3 regions of the Methylobacterium sp. Leaf469 genome follow, and region 3 is predicted to be linked to each of the others. Evidence: predicted binding sites of a transcription regulator. Region 3 holds the regulator's gene; each other region holds the start of a gene.

Region 1 (4,616 bases), on a different contig from region 3:
GCGGCCATCGTCAAGCGGACAATTACGTTGCGCGCCAGCCATCTTTTCACGAGGTTTCGATCCGGCCTCGGGCCTTCGCCACTCCGTCTCAGCGGGCAAGTTCGCGAAGGCCCAATCGAATCAAGGTCTTGGCCTCGGCGCCCTCGCCGGCGCCCGCCAGCACGGCCGCGATGGCAGCCGAGGCCTGAACGGGCGCGTAGCCGAGGTTGACCAGGGCCGAGACGGCATCGGCCACGGGCTGGGGCGCGGAGCGGTCCTGAACGGCACCGTTGAGGGCAATGACGGATGGATCGATGGGGGCGAAGGCCGGGGCCTTGTCCTTGAGTTCGGCCACCAGCCGGGCGGCGAGGCGCGGGCCGACGCCGGGCGCGCGGGCCACCGCCGTCTTGTCCCCGAGCGCAATGGCGGAGGCCAGGGCCTCCGGCTCCAGCACGGAGAGCAGGCCCAGCGCCACCTTCGAGCCGACGCCCTGCACGGTCTGGAGCAGGCGGAACCACTCGCGTTCCGGGTCCGAGCGGAATCCGTAGAGGCGGATCATGTCCTCGCGGACATGGGTGTCGATGGCGAGTTGCGCGGCCTCGCCGATGGCGGGCATCCGCTGCAGCGTGCGCGCCGAGCAATGCACCACGTAGCCGACGCCCTGGACATCGAGGATCACGAAATCCTCTCCGTAGGAATCCACGAGGCCCTTCAGCTTGCCGATCATGCGAAGTCTCTTATCAGAGGGGTCGGCGCGATGCCCGGGACGGGGCCGGGCGGCCGGGGAATTGGAGGGGCGACATGAAGCACGGATCCGTCATCATCGCTGTGCGAACGGGCCTGCGCGCCGTCGTGCTGCGCAGTACCACCGTTCTCGTCCTGGCGCTGCCGGGGCTCGCCCATGCGCAGGACCCGGCGCCCCCTTCGCCGACCACCGACCCGACGCAGGTGCGACCGGGGGGCTACAAGCTCGATCCGGCCCACGGCAAGATCACGTGGTCCCTGAGCCATCTCGGCTTCTCGACCTATTACGGCCAGATCACCGACGTGGCGGCCGACGCGAGCCTCGACGCGAAGGCGCCGGAGAAGAGCCGCCTCAGCGTCACGGTGGGAACGCCCAGCATCACCGGCCTCAACGACCGGCTCGACACGCATCTGAAGAGCGCGGACTTCTTCGACACGCAGAAATTTCCGACCGCGACCTTCGTGAGCACGTCCGTGGAGCCCACGAGCCCGACCACGGCGCGGGTCAACGGCACCCTGACCCTGAAGGGCGTCGCCAAGCCGGTCTCGTTCGACGCCACGTTCAACCAGGCCGGGCTTCACCCCGTCGACAAGCTCTACACCGTCGGCTTCGACGGAAGGGCGGTGATCAAGCGCTCGGAGTTCGGCATCACCGCCTACCTGCCGATGGTGGGCGACGAGGTGACCCTGCGCCTGGAAGGCGAGTTCAAGGCCGTGCCCTGAATTTCGGCCGAACCGGGTACCTGACGAGGCCGGCGGGGCTCACAGGGTGATGTGCCGGTCGACGGCCTGGGGCGCGAACGCCCGGTCGAACACCGCACCGATGCCGTGGTCGAAATGGCGGGCGACGCGGGCCGCCGTCCGGCCGATGGTGATGGATGCGCCGATGTCGATCTGCGCATCGAGGGTGAAGGCGACGCCGGATGCCGAGACGTTGAGGAGCTTGGCCGGCAGGACCCGGCCATCGGTGAGCTCGATGGTCACGTCCGTTTCCAGGGGCGTCACGCGGGGATGGACGCGCACGGGGACGGGCGCCTCCTGTTGCTCGGACAGCTGGCGTAATTCGCGCGCGACGCTCGCCATAGCCTGCATTCGCGCGAGAACGCGCACGATGAAGGCCCGATCGCCGATACCGACCACGCGGGTTTCGACGGTGCCGATATGGCGGATGTTGCAGGTCAGTTCTTCGTCGACGAGGGGCTTTGTGGCGGAACGAAAACGAATGCCGTCCGGGGAGACGATATCCGTCACCGCATAGAACTCGGAGCGTCCCCGCCCCCAGCACAGGGCCGGAACGACCACCTTGTGATGATGGGGTTTTGCGTGCTGTTGGCTCATCGATCTCACTTGTGCCGCCCTCGGGCATCGTGGAATCGCGAGTCTTTCGATCGCTCTCGTGGGATAGGAAGAATTGTAGCGACTCTTCCCCAAGCCGGTCTTTTCTCCCCGGAATCACGATTCCCGACACGATACGAACCGGACGGCGAACGGCGATCAACCCGCCTTCGCCAAGGCCGCGGCGATGCGGGAGGCCGCAAGCGCGCTCATGCCGGGCACGGGGGCATGCCGGCTCTTCAGGGCATGCGAGGCGCGATGGTTGGCGTGGGTGACGGCGATGGCGAGGGCGTCGGCGGCATCCGCGGTCTTGAACTCGGCCTTCGGCATCAGGAACTTCACCATCGCCTGGATCTGGACCTTGTCGGCATGGCCGGCGCCGCAGACCGTCTTCTTCACGAGGTTGGCGGCGTATTCGGACACGGGCAGGCCGGCGAGCGCCGGCACCAGCAGGGCGACGGCGCGGGCATGGCCGAGCTTCAGCGTCGCCTGGGCGTCCTTGTTGACGAAGGTCTCCTCCACGGCGACCTCGTCGGGCGCGAAGCCCCGCACCACACGGGTGATGCCTTCGTGCAGTTCGCGCAAGCGCAGGGCCAGTGGAAGCTCACCGTCCGAGGTCACCACGCCGCAATCGACATAGGCGAGCTTCGTGCCCGTGACGGTGATCACGCCCCAGCCGGTGCGGCGCAGTCCGGGATCGATACCGAGGATGCGGACGGGAGCGGTCATTGCGTCGGAGCCCTGGGGCGCGGAGGGCGCCAGCGTCGAGCGTTAGGCACATACCGTGAACGAGGGGTTTCTCCAAACCCGGTCCGGCCGATCCATCGGCGCACGGCCGGCGCCCCTTCGAACATGGAAACGGCGCGACCCCGGTGAGGGCCGCGCCGTTCTCGGCATGTGGGACGGGAAAGGCGTCCCGGATCGGGCAGGCGTCAGGCGGCGGCGGAAACCCCGGCGGCCGTGGGCACGGAGGCCACGGTCTTCAGGATCTGCGACGCGATCTGGTAGGGGTCCCCCTGGCTGTTGGGACGGCGGTCCTCCAGGTAGCCCTTGTACGCGTTGTTGACGAAGCTGTGCGGCACGCGGATCGAGGCGCCGCGGTCGGCGACGCCGTAGCTGAACTCGTTGATGGCCGCGGTTTCGTGCTTGCCCGTCAGGCGCATGTGGTTGTCGGGGCCGTAGACGGCGATGTGGTCGTCGAGGTTGTCCTTGAAGGCGGCCATGAGCGCCTCGAAGTAGGCCTTGCCGCCCACGGTCCGCAGGTGCTCCGTCGAGAAGTTGGCATGCATGCCCGAGCCGTTCCAGTCGGTCGCACCCAGCGGCTTACAATGGTACTCGACGTCGATCTCGTAGCTCTCGCACAGGCGCTGGAGGATGTAGCGGGCGACCCACATCTCGTCGGCGGCCTTCTTGGAGCCCTTGCCGAAGATCTGGAACTCCCACTGGCCCTTGGCCACCTCGGCGTTGATGCCCTCGTGGTTGATGCCGGCGTCGAGGCAGAGGTCGAGGTGTTCCTCGACGATCTTGCGGGCGATGGAGCCGACTTCCTTGTAGCCGACGCCGCAATAGTACGGGCCCTGGGGCGCGGGGTAGCCGGCGGTGGGGAAGCCGAGCGGACGGCCGTCCTTGTAGAAGAAGTACTCCTGCTCGAAGCCGAACCAGGCGCCGTCGTCGTCCAGGATGGTGGCGCGCTTGTTGGAGGCGTGCGGGGTGACGCCGTCGGGCATCATCACTTCGCACATCACTAGGACGCCATTCTTGCGGGTCGTGTCGGGGAAGTGGCGCACGGGCTTCAGCATGCAGTCGGAGGATCCGCCCTCGGCCTGCATGGTCGAGCTGCCGTCGAAGCCCCACATGGGAAGCTGCTCGAGGGTCGGGAAGCCGTCGAATTCCTTGATCTGCGTTTTGCCGCGCAGGTTGGGGACGGGCGTATAGCCGTCCAGCCAGATGTACTCGAGCTTGTACTTCGTCATCGTGAAGTCTCTCTTCCGTTCGCGGTGCGGACCACCGGCAAGCGCGGACCGTCGGCCGCCCCAGGGAACTGCCGCCCTCGCAAAAGCATTTGCTATGCCAATTCACGTTCGCAGCAACACGAGCGACGTGATGCCCGCCCCGCCTTTGCTTCTCTCAGGGACGGGCAGCTTCTGCATAAATTTTATTCATATTGCTAATTTATTCATCATACCGTGTCCATGCCATGTTCTTGGGCAATCATTCGCCAGTAACGCGAGCTGACAGGTCCGCGAAAATCTAGCCCGGACCCGCCGTGAGCTTTGGTCGAACAATATTGCTCGCTGTTTTTGCAATCCTGCCGTTGCGCATATTTCCGGCAAACAATGCTTTTATTCGCGACAGGCCGCGCAATTCCGCGGCGAAGGGGCTATATTGCGAACAGTGATCGAGCGGCGCCACCAGCCTCGCTCCGAAGGAGATCCCATTCCATGACGCCCTCCGCCACCCGTGAAACCGCGAAGATCTATGCCTTCCCCGTCGGGGGACGCCTCGGAACGGAGCGCCGGGATTCGGGCCGCTCGCCTGTCGATGCCAAGCCGATGCAG
Region 2 (4,616 bases), 270 kb from region 3:
CGCGATCCGTACAGAACAGCAGCCGCTGGCGCCGGTCGCTCGTTCCGGTCTTCTGGACGATGTAGTCCTGCTCGATGAGATCCTTGAGCACCCGGTTCAGACTCTGCTTCGTGATCCGCAGGATATCGAGGAGTTCGGCGATGGTGAGGCCCGGGTAGCGATCGACGAAGTGCAGCACCCGGTGATGCGCCCGGCCGAACCCGTATTGCGCCAGGATGCGGTCCGGGTCACCGACGAAATCGCGATAGGCGAAGAACAGCAGCTCGATGAGGTCGTCGCCGGGGCTTTGGGATGAGGCGGTCTCCGCCGGACCGTGTGCGTCGCTGCCGGCCGTCTGGGTCGCGGGAAAGGTCACGTCGGGGGCGGCCTGATTTTATGTCAGTGTTATTGACATATTTCAGGTGCGTTGCTACCCGTCAAGCCTTCCGGTAGGGCGTCACGACCCCGTGGCCTGTTTCAATTTCTGGCCTGTTCCGCCGCCCGACCCCCGACTCCCATCTGACGCCGGCTTCGAGGGCAAGCCCGCGTGCCGAGGAAGCCCACCATGTCCCTGATCCCGTTCGACGCGCGCGAGGGCACCATCTGGTACGATGGCGCGATGGTGCCGTGGAAGGATGCCAAGATCCACGTGCTGTCCCACGGCCTGCATTACGGGTCGTCGGTGTTCGAGGGCGAGCGGGCCTATGGCGGGCGCATCTTCAAGAGCCGCGAGCATGCGGAGCGCCTACTTCGCTCGGCCGAACTCCTCGACTTCAAGATTCCCTACAGCGCGGCCGAGATCGAGGCGGCCAAGGAGCTCGTCCTGCGGACCAGCGGCCTCGCCGACGCGTATCTGCGCCCGGTGGCGTGGCGCGGCTCCGAGATGATGGGCGTGGCTGCCCAGAACAACACCATCCACCTCGCCATCGCCGCGTGGGAATGGCCGAGCTACTTCGATCCCGAGACCAAGATGAAGGGCATCCGCCTCGACATCGCCGATTACCGCCGGCCGGACCCCCGCACCGCCCCCTCCACCTCGAAGGCGGCGGGCCTGTACATGATCTGCACGATCTCCAAGCATCGGGCCGAGAACAAAGGCTACGCCGACGCCCTGATGCTCGACTGGGAGGACAACGTCGCCGAATGCACCGGCGCCAACGTGTTCTTCGTGGCCGACGGCGTGATCCACACCCCCCTTGCCGACCGCTTCCTCAACGGCATCACCCGTCAGACCGTGATCGAGCTGGCCAAGCGCCGCGGCATCCAGGTGGTGGAGCGGCGCATCCTGCCGGCCGAGCTCGAAGGCTTCTCGGAGTGCTTCATCACCGGCTCGGCGGCCGAGGTGACGCCGGTGTCCGAGATCGGTCCGTACCGGTTCGTGCCCGCCAGCCTGACCAAGACGCTCATGGACGACTACACCGCCGAGGTGCAGCCCAAGGCCGAGGCGGCCTGAGGCCCGCGACATCCGGTCCAAGGTCCCCCGGAGGCCTTGGATCGGTAGCCTCGACCGGGAATCTTGGACCGGGCGATGCGGAACCGCGACCCCGACCATGCGTTCATAGGGAACAATCCATGAACACGAGGCGATGATGACCAAGGCTGCTGAGAAGGCCGTCGCGGCCGACGAGACCAATCCGAAGATCGACCCGAAGGACACGTCGAACCAGATCAAGGATCCGAGCGAGTGGACCACCGGCGGCGAGCCGATGACCGGCGCCCAGGCCTCCTACCTCAAGACCCTGTCCGAACAGGCAAAGGACCCCGACGCCTTCTCGCCCGACCTCGACAAGGCCGAGGCCTCGCAGCGTATCGATGCCCTTCGCAAGGAGACCAAGGGCAACTGATCCACACCGGGGGCCGGCTCGAATTCTACGTTCGGGTTAAGCCCCCGGAAGTATCTGACCGGTTACCGTTACGTTGCTTCGGGACCGGCAGGGATTTTTTCGAACGATGGCTGGGTTTCCGAACGGTTTCGAGCATCGCGGTGATCCCGATGCGGCACAGGACATCCAGCGCGGGCGGGCACGGTTCGCCGCCGACGCGAGCGGCGCGACGGCCGTCGAATACACGCTCCTCGTCGGCTTGATTGGTCTTGCTCTGGTCGGGGCGATGCGCGCCTATTCCGACAAGATGGTGATCGTCTACAACACCCTCGCCACGGCGATCACCACACCCTGAAGGCGCCCCGGGAACCGGCGGAACGCGACGTCAGCGCCCGCCTGACTTGCCGGACTCCGCCTTGCCCGACCCGGTGCGCGCGGTGGCGTCGCCCGGCGGGTTCGCGTTCCGACCGCTCTCCTGTTGACGGCCCTCTTGCCAGAATGTGTCGAACAGGCGCTGCATCGCCTTGGCGTTCTCCTGCTGGACGTCGAGGCCGGACTGGAACATCTGCTGGAACAGCTCGAAGGGCGCCGCGTCGTTGGTGGCCGGGGCCGGTTGTCCGGGCGTGACGCGCGCCGGGGCGGGCTGGGGTGCCAGCCGGTTCGGCTTCGCGGCCGTGCGGACCGGGGGCGCCTTCGGCGCCGGCGTTCCGGGTGCGAGGGCGCCCCCGGCCGTCATGAAGGCGTTCACCATATCGGTCCAGTAGGGGTTCGGCGGAATGCCGAACGCGTTCGGCGCCGGCGCGGGCGCCGCCTGCGGCGTCTGGTTAATCATCACGTGGACGATGCCGGCCACCACCATTCCGGCCATTACCGGCAGCATCTGCTTGAGCACCGGCGTGGCGATGCCGCTCGTTCCCGCCGCCTGCTGCAGCACCGCCTGGCTCAGATGCGGCGAGCCGAAGAGCTGGCGGACCAGCATGTCCATCTGCGGCGAAGCCGATGGGCGCGGCGCCGTCGCACCGGCACCCGCCAGACTGAAGAGGTGGGCGAAGCCCGTCGGGTCGTTGGCGGCGTTGCGCTGGAGCCCCATGGTGAAGGCGGGCAGCAGCGCCTCCATGGCTCGCCGGGTCTGGTCCTGCGACAGGCCGAACTGCTGTCCGAAGCCCTGAGCGCCCGGACCGGCCTGCGCCTGGAGGATATCGAACAGGTTGAACATGGAACTGGGCCTCGTGAACGGACGGGCGACGCCGATCCGGGTCGTATGCTCGCGTGCGTGGGCTCAAGTCTGTCGCATCGGCGGTTGACTTACCAGCCCGCCGATGGCGATGCCCCCTGCGGGAGGCCCGGAATGCCGATTCCGGACGGCGTTTCCCCGTCGAATCGACACGGCACCACCCGTTTTCGCCACCGACCCCCTCAGCAAGGCGCCCCGATGCGGTTTCCCGCGCCCCTCATCCCCGCGCGCCTCGTGCGCCGCTACAAACGCTTCCTCGCCGATATGGAGCTCGCGGACGGCAGCCTGGTCACGGCCCACTGCGCCAACCCCGGGGCGATGCTGGGCCTGCTGACGCCCGGCGCCCGGACCCTGCTCTCCGCATCGACGAAGCCGTCCCGGAAGCTCGGATTCTCGTGGGAGCTCGTGGAGGCCGACCTCCCCGGCGGCCCACAATGGGTCGGCATCGACACCCAGCGCCCGAACGCCCTCGTGGCCGAAGCGTTTCGCGCCGGGGCGTTGCCGCAGCTCGCCGACTATACGGGCTTGAGGCCGGAGGTCCGCTACGCCGCAGCGAGCCGCGTCGATTTTCTGGCGCAGGGGGAGGGGCTCGGGCCCTGCCACGTCGAGGTCAAGAACTGCCACCTCCTGCGGACGCCCGGCCTCGCCGAGTTCCCCGATTGCGTCGCCGCCCGCAGCGCCCGGCACATGGCGGATCTCGCCAACGTGGTGGCGAACGGCGGCCGGGCCATGCTCATCGTCGTCGTGCAGATGTGGGCGACCCGCTTCGACGTCGCCCGCGACATCGATCCGGCCTTCGACGCCGCCTTCCAGGCCGCCCGCGCGGCCGGCGTCGCGGTCCACGCCCATCGCTGCCGGGTCGACCCCGAGGGCGTCGCCCTCGCGGACGCGATTCCCGTGGTCGGGTGACGCCTCATGCCGGTCGATCGCCTCGCGATGCGGATTTGGGCTTCGCTCAGGCGACGCGCGGGCTGCCTGAGACTGTCCCCGAATGGATCATCCGGAAAACAGTGTCAGGCACTCCGCTCGAAGATCAGGTTCAGCCGGGTCCGGGCCAGGAGGCGGTAGCCGTTGGCCTGCAGCAGGGCGGGCAGGTCGATCTGCCACTGGTCGGTGCCGTTCTCCACGAGGAGCAGCTGCGGATGGAGCGAGACCGGGGCAGTGCGGAAGAACGGCTCGAGGATGAGATCCTCGGCGCCCTCGACGTCGAGTTTGATCGCGTCGATGCGGGTGATGCCTTCGCCCTGCGCGAGGTCGAGGAGGGTGACGGCCGGCACGCGGATCTGCGCCCCCTCGTTGGTGCCGACGATCTTCAGGCTCGACTCGCCCCGGTTGCGCGGATCGACGAACAGGGTGAGGGCACCCGCCTTGTCGGCCACCGCGCAGGCCACGGCCTTGACGGTGCCGAACGGGTTCTGGCCGATGTTGTAGGTCAGCCGGTCGAACACGTCGGGCTGCGGCTCGACGGCGAGGATGCGGGCCCGCGGCCCGGCGAAGGCCGCCACGAACAGGGCGTACGCGCCGATGTTCGCGCCGATGTCGAGGAAGGTGCAGCCGGGTTCCAGGCGCGCTTTGAGAAG
Region 3 (4,616 bases):
CCTGTTCGACGGGCGTCCGTTCCGGATCCTGACGGTCGTCGATTGCCACACGCGAGAGGCGCTCTCGCTCACACCGAGAGCCAACCTCCGCGCCTTCCAGGTCACCGAGGCGCTCGACGCCTCGGTCAAGCTGAGGGGACGGCCCAAGAGCTTGCGGGTCGACAATGGGCCGGAGTTCGCCGGTCGCATGCTCGACCAGTGGGCCTACCTGAACGGGGTCGAGATCGACTTCTCACGACCGAGCAAGCCGACCGACAACGCCTACGTCGAGTCGTTCAACGGCCGCCTACGAGCGGAATGCCTGAACGCCTCGTGGTTCCTGTCGCTGGCTGATGCCCGCGACCGCATCGAGGACTGGAGGTGCCACTACAACGACGATCGACCCCACACGGCCCTGGGCGGCTTGACGCGCCGAGCCTTCGCCAACCAAGCTGTCACAGCCCGAGACCTTGCATAGGCCGTGGACCACAAACGGGGTCAACTCCAGACCGACGATGCACTAACTTCGAACTTGGGCCACCGCATGGGGGCAGGCCAAAGCAGGGACCAGCGGGGGGGCATCCAAACCCTGCTAAATAATTGATGATAAACAATATTATCGGTTTGCCGCCAATTGGCGATGACAGGCTCATCGCCAATTTCGCCCGGCCTCTCCATAATGTATCTTTCCTGAGAACCCTTGCAGAACACTTCCGGAACGCATAACCTGTTCGCGATTTGTTTCTGTGGCTTAGTGCCGCTTTGTACTGTTCGAGGACGGGTGCCGTTCATGTTGACTCGTAAGCAGCTGGATCTGCTCCAGTTCATTCAACAGAAGATGAACGAGGGGGGCGTACCGCCGTCGTTCGATGAGATGAAGGATGCCCTCGACCTGAAGTCGAAGTCGGGCATCCATCGGCTGATCACGGCGCTGGAAGAGCGTGGTTTCCTCAGGCGCCTCCCCAATCGCGCCCGCGCCATCGAAGTGATCAGGATGCCCGAGAGTCTCGGCGGGCAGTCGGGCGCGGGCGCTGCGGCACCGACGGAGTCGCGTCGTTTCACGCCGAGCGTCGTCGAGGGGGGCAAGGGCAAGGGCACCGTCGAGCGCATGCCGGTTGCACGCCTGCCGACGACGCGAGCGACGGATGGCGACGGTCGTGCCATCACCATCCCGGTCATGGGCCGGATCGCGGCCGGTACGCCGATCTCGGCGATCCAGGAGCAGAGCCACTCGGTCACCCTGTCCCCGGACTTTCTCTCGGGTGGCGAGCATTACGCCCTGGAGGTGCGCGGCGATTCCATGGTCGATGCCGGGATCCTCGACGGTGATCTGGTGGTGATCCGCAAGCAGGACACCGCCAACACCGGCGACATCATCGTGGCTCTCATCGACGACGAGGAAGCGACCCTCAAGCGCCTGCGCCGGCGTGGATCGTCCATCGCTCTAGAAGCGGCGAACCCCGCCTACGAGACACGGGTGCTCGGGCCCGATCGGGTTCAGATCCAGGGACGCCTCGTCAGTCTGGTCCGTCGCTACTGAAGAGTCTCGCCCGAGCCTTCGGAGGGAGGTTCGGGTTCGTCTGTATCTGGCGCTGTCGGCGCGGTCGGGACAGCCGGCGTCGGGGTCCGCGTCGGTACCGTTTCCCGCACCGGGCGCCAGGGTACACTCTCGCCGGCGCGTCGTGCCGTGGTGATGATCGGATCGGCCTTTGGCGGGAAGCGGATCGTCGCGGCACCGTGGGCAGCCAGGAATGGACGGTCGAGCACGAGTTTGGCGGCGCAGGCCGGCGGTGCATCGCGACGGGTGATTAGAACGTCGGCACGGATGCAATCCTCGTGGAGAGCGCGTTTGTCGGTGACGAGTGCAAGCACTCTTCCGTCCGGCAAATGCGCCGTGCAGCCGAGCCGATCGCACCGAGCGGTCGAGAGGGCGGTGACGGTGCCGGCCCGGCGTCCATCGCCATCGGCCTTCAGCCATTGCTCCAGGACGAAGGCTGGCGGTTTCCCCAGGGTTGCGAGGCGTCCGTCCTGGGCGCGAATGGCGATTCCAGCTCCCTCGCGGTCGATATAGAGATCCGGCCGCGTCGCGCTCGCGGCCAGGGCTACGCCGACGGCCATCGGCAGGAGGCCGAGCCAGCGCAGCCGCGACACCGGTAGGGTGAGCGTGACGAGGCCAAGGGCCATCGCCGCGAGGGCGCCGGGTCCGAAGGCCGGGATCACGTAGGTGGCGCGATCGAACCCGGCGATCCAGGTGGAGATCGTCAGCATCCCCCGCACGGCGAGACCCATGAGCCACCAGACCGGCTGATCGAGGGCGAAGGGGTAGGCCAGGATGCCGAGTACCGCCGCCGGCATCACGGCGAGCGATACCAGGGGGAGGGTCAAGGCATTTCCGACGAGGCCGAAGGGCTGGACCGTCTGGAAGTGGTAGGTCGCGAACGGTGCCGTCGCGAACTGTGCGACCAGGGTCGTCGCAAGTGTGCCCATGATCGCCGTGGCGATCCAGATCGCAACGCGTCCGAGGGGACCGGCGCTTTGCCCGCGCAAGCTCACGGCGCCGATGAGCGGAGCGCAGGCGATGAGGCCCGCCACCGCCCCGAAAGACATTTGAAAACTCGGGCCGAGGAGCCCATCCGGCTCACGCGCCAGGGCGATAAGGGCCGCCAGCGCCAGATTGCGCATGCTCAGGGCCGGTCGGTCCACCAGGATCGCACCGAGCATCACCAGGGTCATGATCAGCGCCCGTTCGGCGGCGATATCCCAGCCGGAGAACACGCAATAGGCCGTCACACCCGCCATGGCGCAGGCGGCGGCGATCTTCTTGATCGGCCAGCGCAGGGCCAGCGCCGGCGCCAGCGCGAGAAGCGCGCGCACGAGCCAAAACACCACCCCGGCCGCCAGCACCATGTGAAGACCTGAGATGGACACGACGTGATAAATTCCCGCCGCGCGCAGGACATCATTGGTCTCCGCGTTGATGAGGCCGCGTTTGCCCGTCACCAGGGCGGCCGCGACGGCGCCGGCCTGCCCGCCATTGGCGTCGGTGATGCGGCGCGTCAGGGCGTTGCGGGCGTCGTCGACTGCAGCGGCGAGCCGCAAGGACCGTGGCAAATCCTCCGGGGGCGGCCGCACTTGGATCGTGCCGATGAGGGAGCCCACCGCCCCGATCCCGCGAAAATAGGCATCGCGGGCAAAATCGTAGCCGCCCGGCCGCGCCGCTTCGGGAGGCGGAAGCAGGCGCGCCGTCGCGGCGATGCGATCACCGGGTTTCAGCGGCGGTGCCTTCTTGAACGACACCCGCACCCGACGGGGCCGCTGCTCTGTCGCGAGGGTGCCGAAGCTCTCGACACGAACGATGAGTCGTGCGCCCTCCTCTCGCTCGTCGAGGGCTTCGATGAGCCCGACGAGGGGCGCGATGGTGGTTCTGGCCAGCACCGGGCTCGCCACCTGCGCGAGGCGGAACGTGGCGGCCGTAAAACCAAGGAATGCGGCGACGAGCCCGACGAGAACGGCCAGGACCATGGGTCTGGCCGCGAAGACGGGTGTCAGAGCGATGAGGATCGCCGCAACGGCGAGCGGTGCCCCCAGGGATGGCGGCCCGGAGGTCGCAGTGAAGCAAAGCAGCACCCCGAGGCCGAACGCCACCGCGAGCCAGGGAAAGAGTCGGCGCTGTTCGACCTCCCGGGAGAATCCAGCGGCGACACCCTCGTGAAGCGTGCCGAGCCACAGGGACGGCGCGGGAACGCGGGCGGCGGCGCGCACCCACATCCGTCCGGCGGTCCGTGCGCCTCCCTGCCCCATCCCACGACACCTCCGGGCGTGACCCGCGTGCGACCCTTCACCATTCCGAGGGGTGGGGGTGACGATTTCTTAACGCCTGCCTTCGCGCATGCTACATGCCCATCCCCGGGCCGGTCGATCCGCCGTCCGCCTGCTTCCCTACAGAGTCTAAGCCAAGATCGATGTCGTCCACCGTCGTCACGCGCTTCGCGCCCTCCCCAACGGGCTATCTTCACATCGGCGGCGCGCGCACCGCCCTGTTCAACTGGCTCTATGCCCGTCGCTTCGGCGGCCGGATGCTGCTGCGCATCGAGGATACGGATCGCGAACGCTCGACCCAGGTGGCGATCGACGCGATCCTCGACGGGATGCGCTGGCTCGGCCTCGATTGGGACGGCGATGTCATCTACCAGTACGCCCGGGCCGACCGGCACCGGGAGGCGGCGGAGACTTTGCTCGCGTCGGGGCACGCCTATCGCTGCTACGCGACGCCGGACGAACTCACGGCCATGCGCGAGGCGGCGCGGGCCGAGGGCCGGCCCCTTCGCTACGATGGCCGCTGGCGCGACCGCGACCCGTCCGAGGCGCCCGCCGGGGCGAAGCCGGTGATCCGCCTGCGCGCGCCGCTCGAAGGCGAGACCGTGGTCGAGGACGGCGTGCAGGGACGCGTCGTCTGGCAGAACCGAGACCTCGACGACCTCGTGCTCCTGCGCTCCGACGGCAACCCGACCTACATGCTCGCCGTGGTGGTGGACGACCACGACATGGGCGTCACCCAGGTTATCCGCGGCGACGACCATCTGACCAATGCGGCGCGCCAGCGCCAGATTTCGGATGCCCTCGGCTGGGACGCACCG

The links. The regulator LexA, encoded in region 3, represses DNA repair genes until DNA is damaged. The targets are predictions, from matches to a motif close to TGTTCNNNNTGTGTTCNG.
Region 1: a site for LexA is predicted at 2,832-2,849, ahead of ruvC (crossover junction endodeoxyribonuclease RuvC). Genes of this name have one in related genera too.
Region 2: a site for LexA is predicted at 1,541-1,558, ahead of ASG60_RS12730 (DUF3072 domain-containing protein). Genes of this name have one in related genera too.

The regions. Positions count from the first base shown of each region.
Region 1 is NZ_LMRE01000001.1:431,167-435,782, forward strand. It holds gene ruvA (Holliday junction branch migration protein RuvA) at 89-706, opposite strand; gene ASG60_RS02030 (YceI family protein) at 781-1,446, shown strand; gene ASG60_RS02035 (PilZ domain-containing protein) at 1,486-2,061, opposite strand; gene ruvC (crossover junction endodeoxyribonuclease RuvC) at 2,218-2,787, opposite strand; gene ASG60_RS02045 (glutamine synthetase beta-grasp domain-containing protein) at 2,991-4,031, opposite strand; gene ASG60_RS22400 (hypothetical protein) at 4,309-4,470, opposite strand; gene ASG60_RS22405 (DUF2735 domain-containing protein) at 4,500-4,616, shown strand, end outside.
Region 2 is NZ_LMRE01000023.1:324,006-328,621, forward strand. It holds gene ASG60_RS12720 (MarR family transcriptional regulator) at 1-268, opposite strand, end outside; gene ASG60_RS12725 (branched-chain amino acid aminotransferase) at 545-1,432, shown strand; gene ASG60_RS12730 (DUF3072 domain-containing protein) at 1,569-1,823, shown strand; gene ASG60_RS12735 (Flp family type IVb pilin) at 1,930-2,157, shown strand; gene ASG60_RS12740 (DUF937 domain-containing protein) at 2,188-3,018, opposite strand; gene sfsA (DNA/RNA nuclease SfsA) at 3,235-3,945, shown strand; gene ASG60_RS12750 (FkbM family methyltransferase) at 4,050-4,616, opposite strand, start outside.
Region 3 is NZ_LMRE01000023.1:58,392-63,007, reverse strand. It holds partial or broken gene ASG60_RS22735 (IS3 family transposase) at 1-457, shown strand, start outside; gene lexA (transcriptional repressor LexA) at 770-1,519, shown strand; gene ASG60_RS11455 (ComEC/Rec2 family competence protein) at 1,513-3,780, opposite strand; gene gltX (glutamate--tRNA ligase) at 3,942-4,616, shown strand, end outside.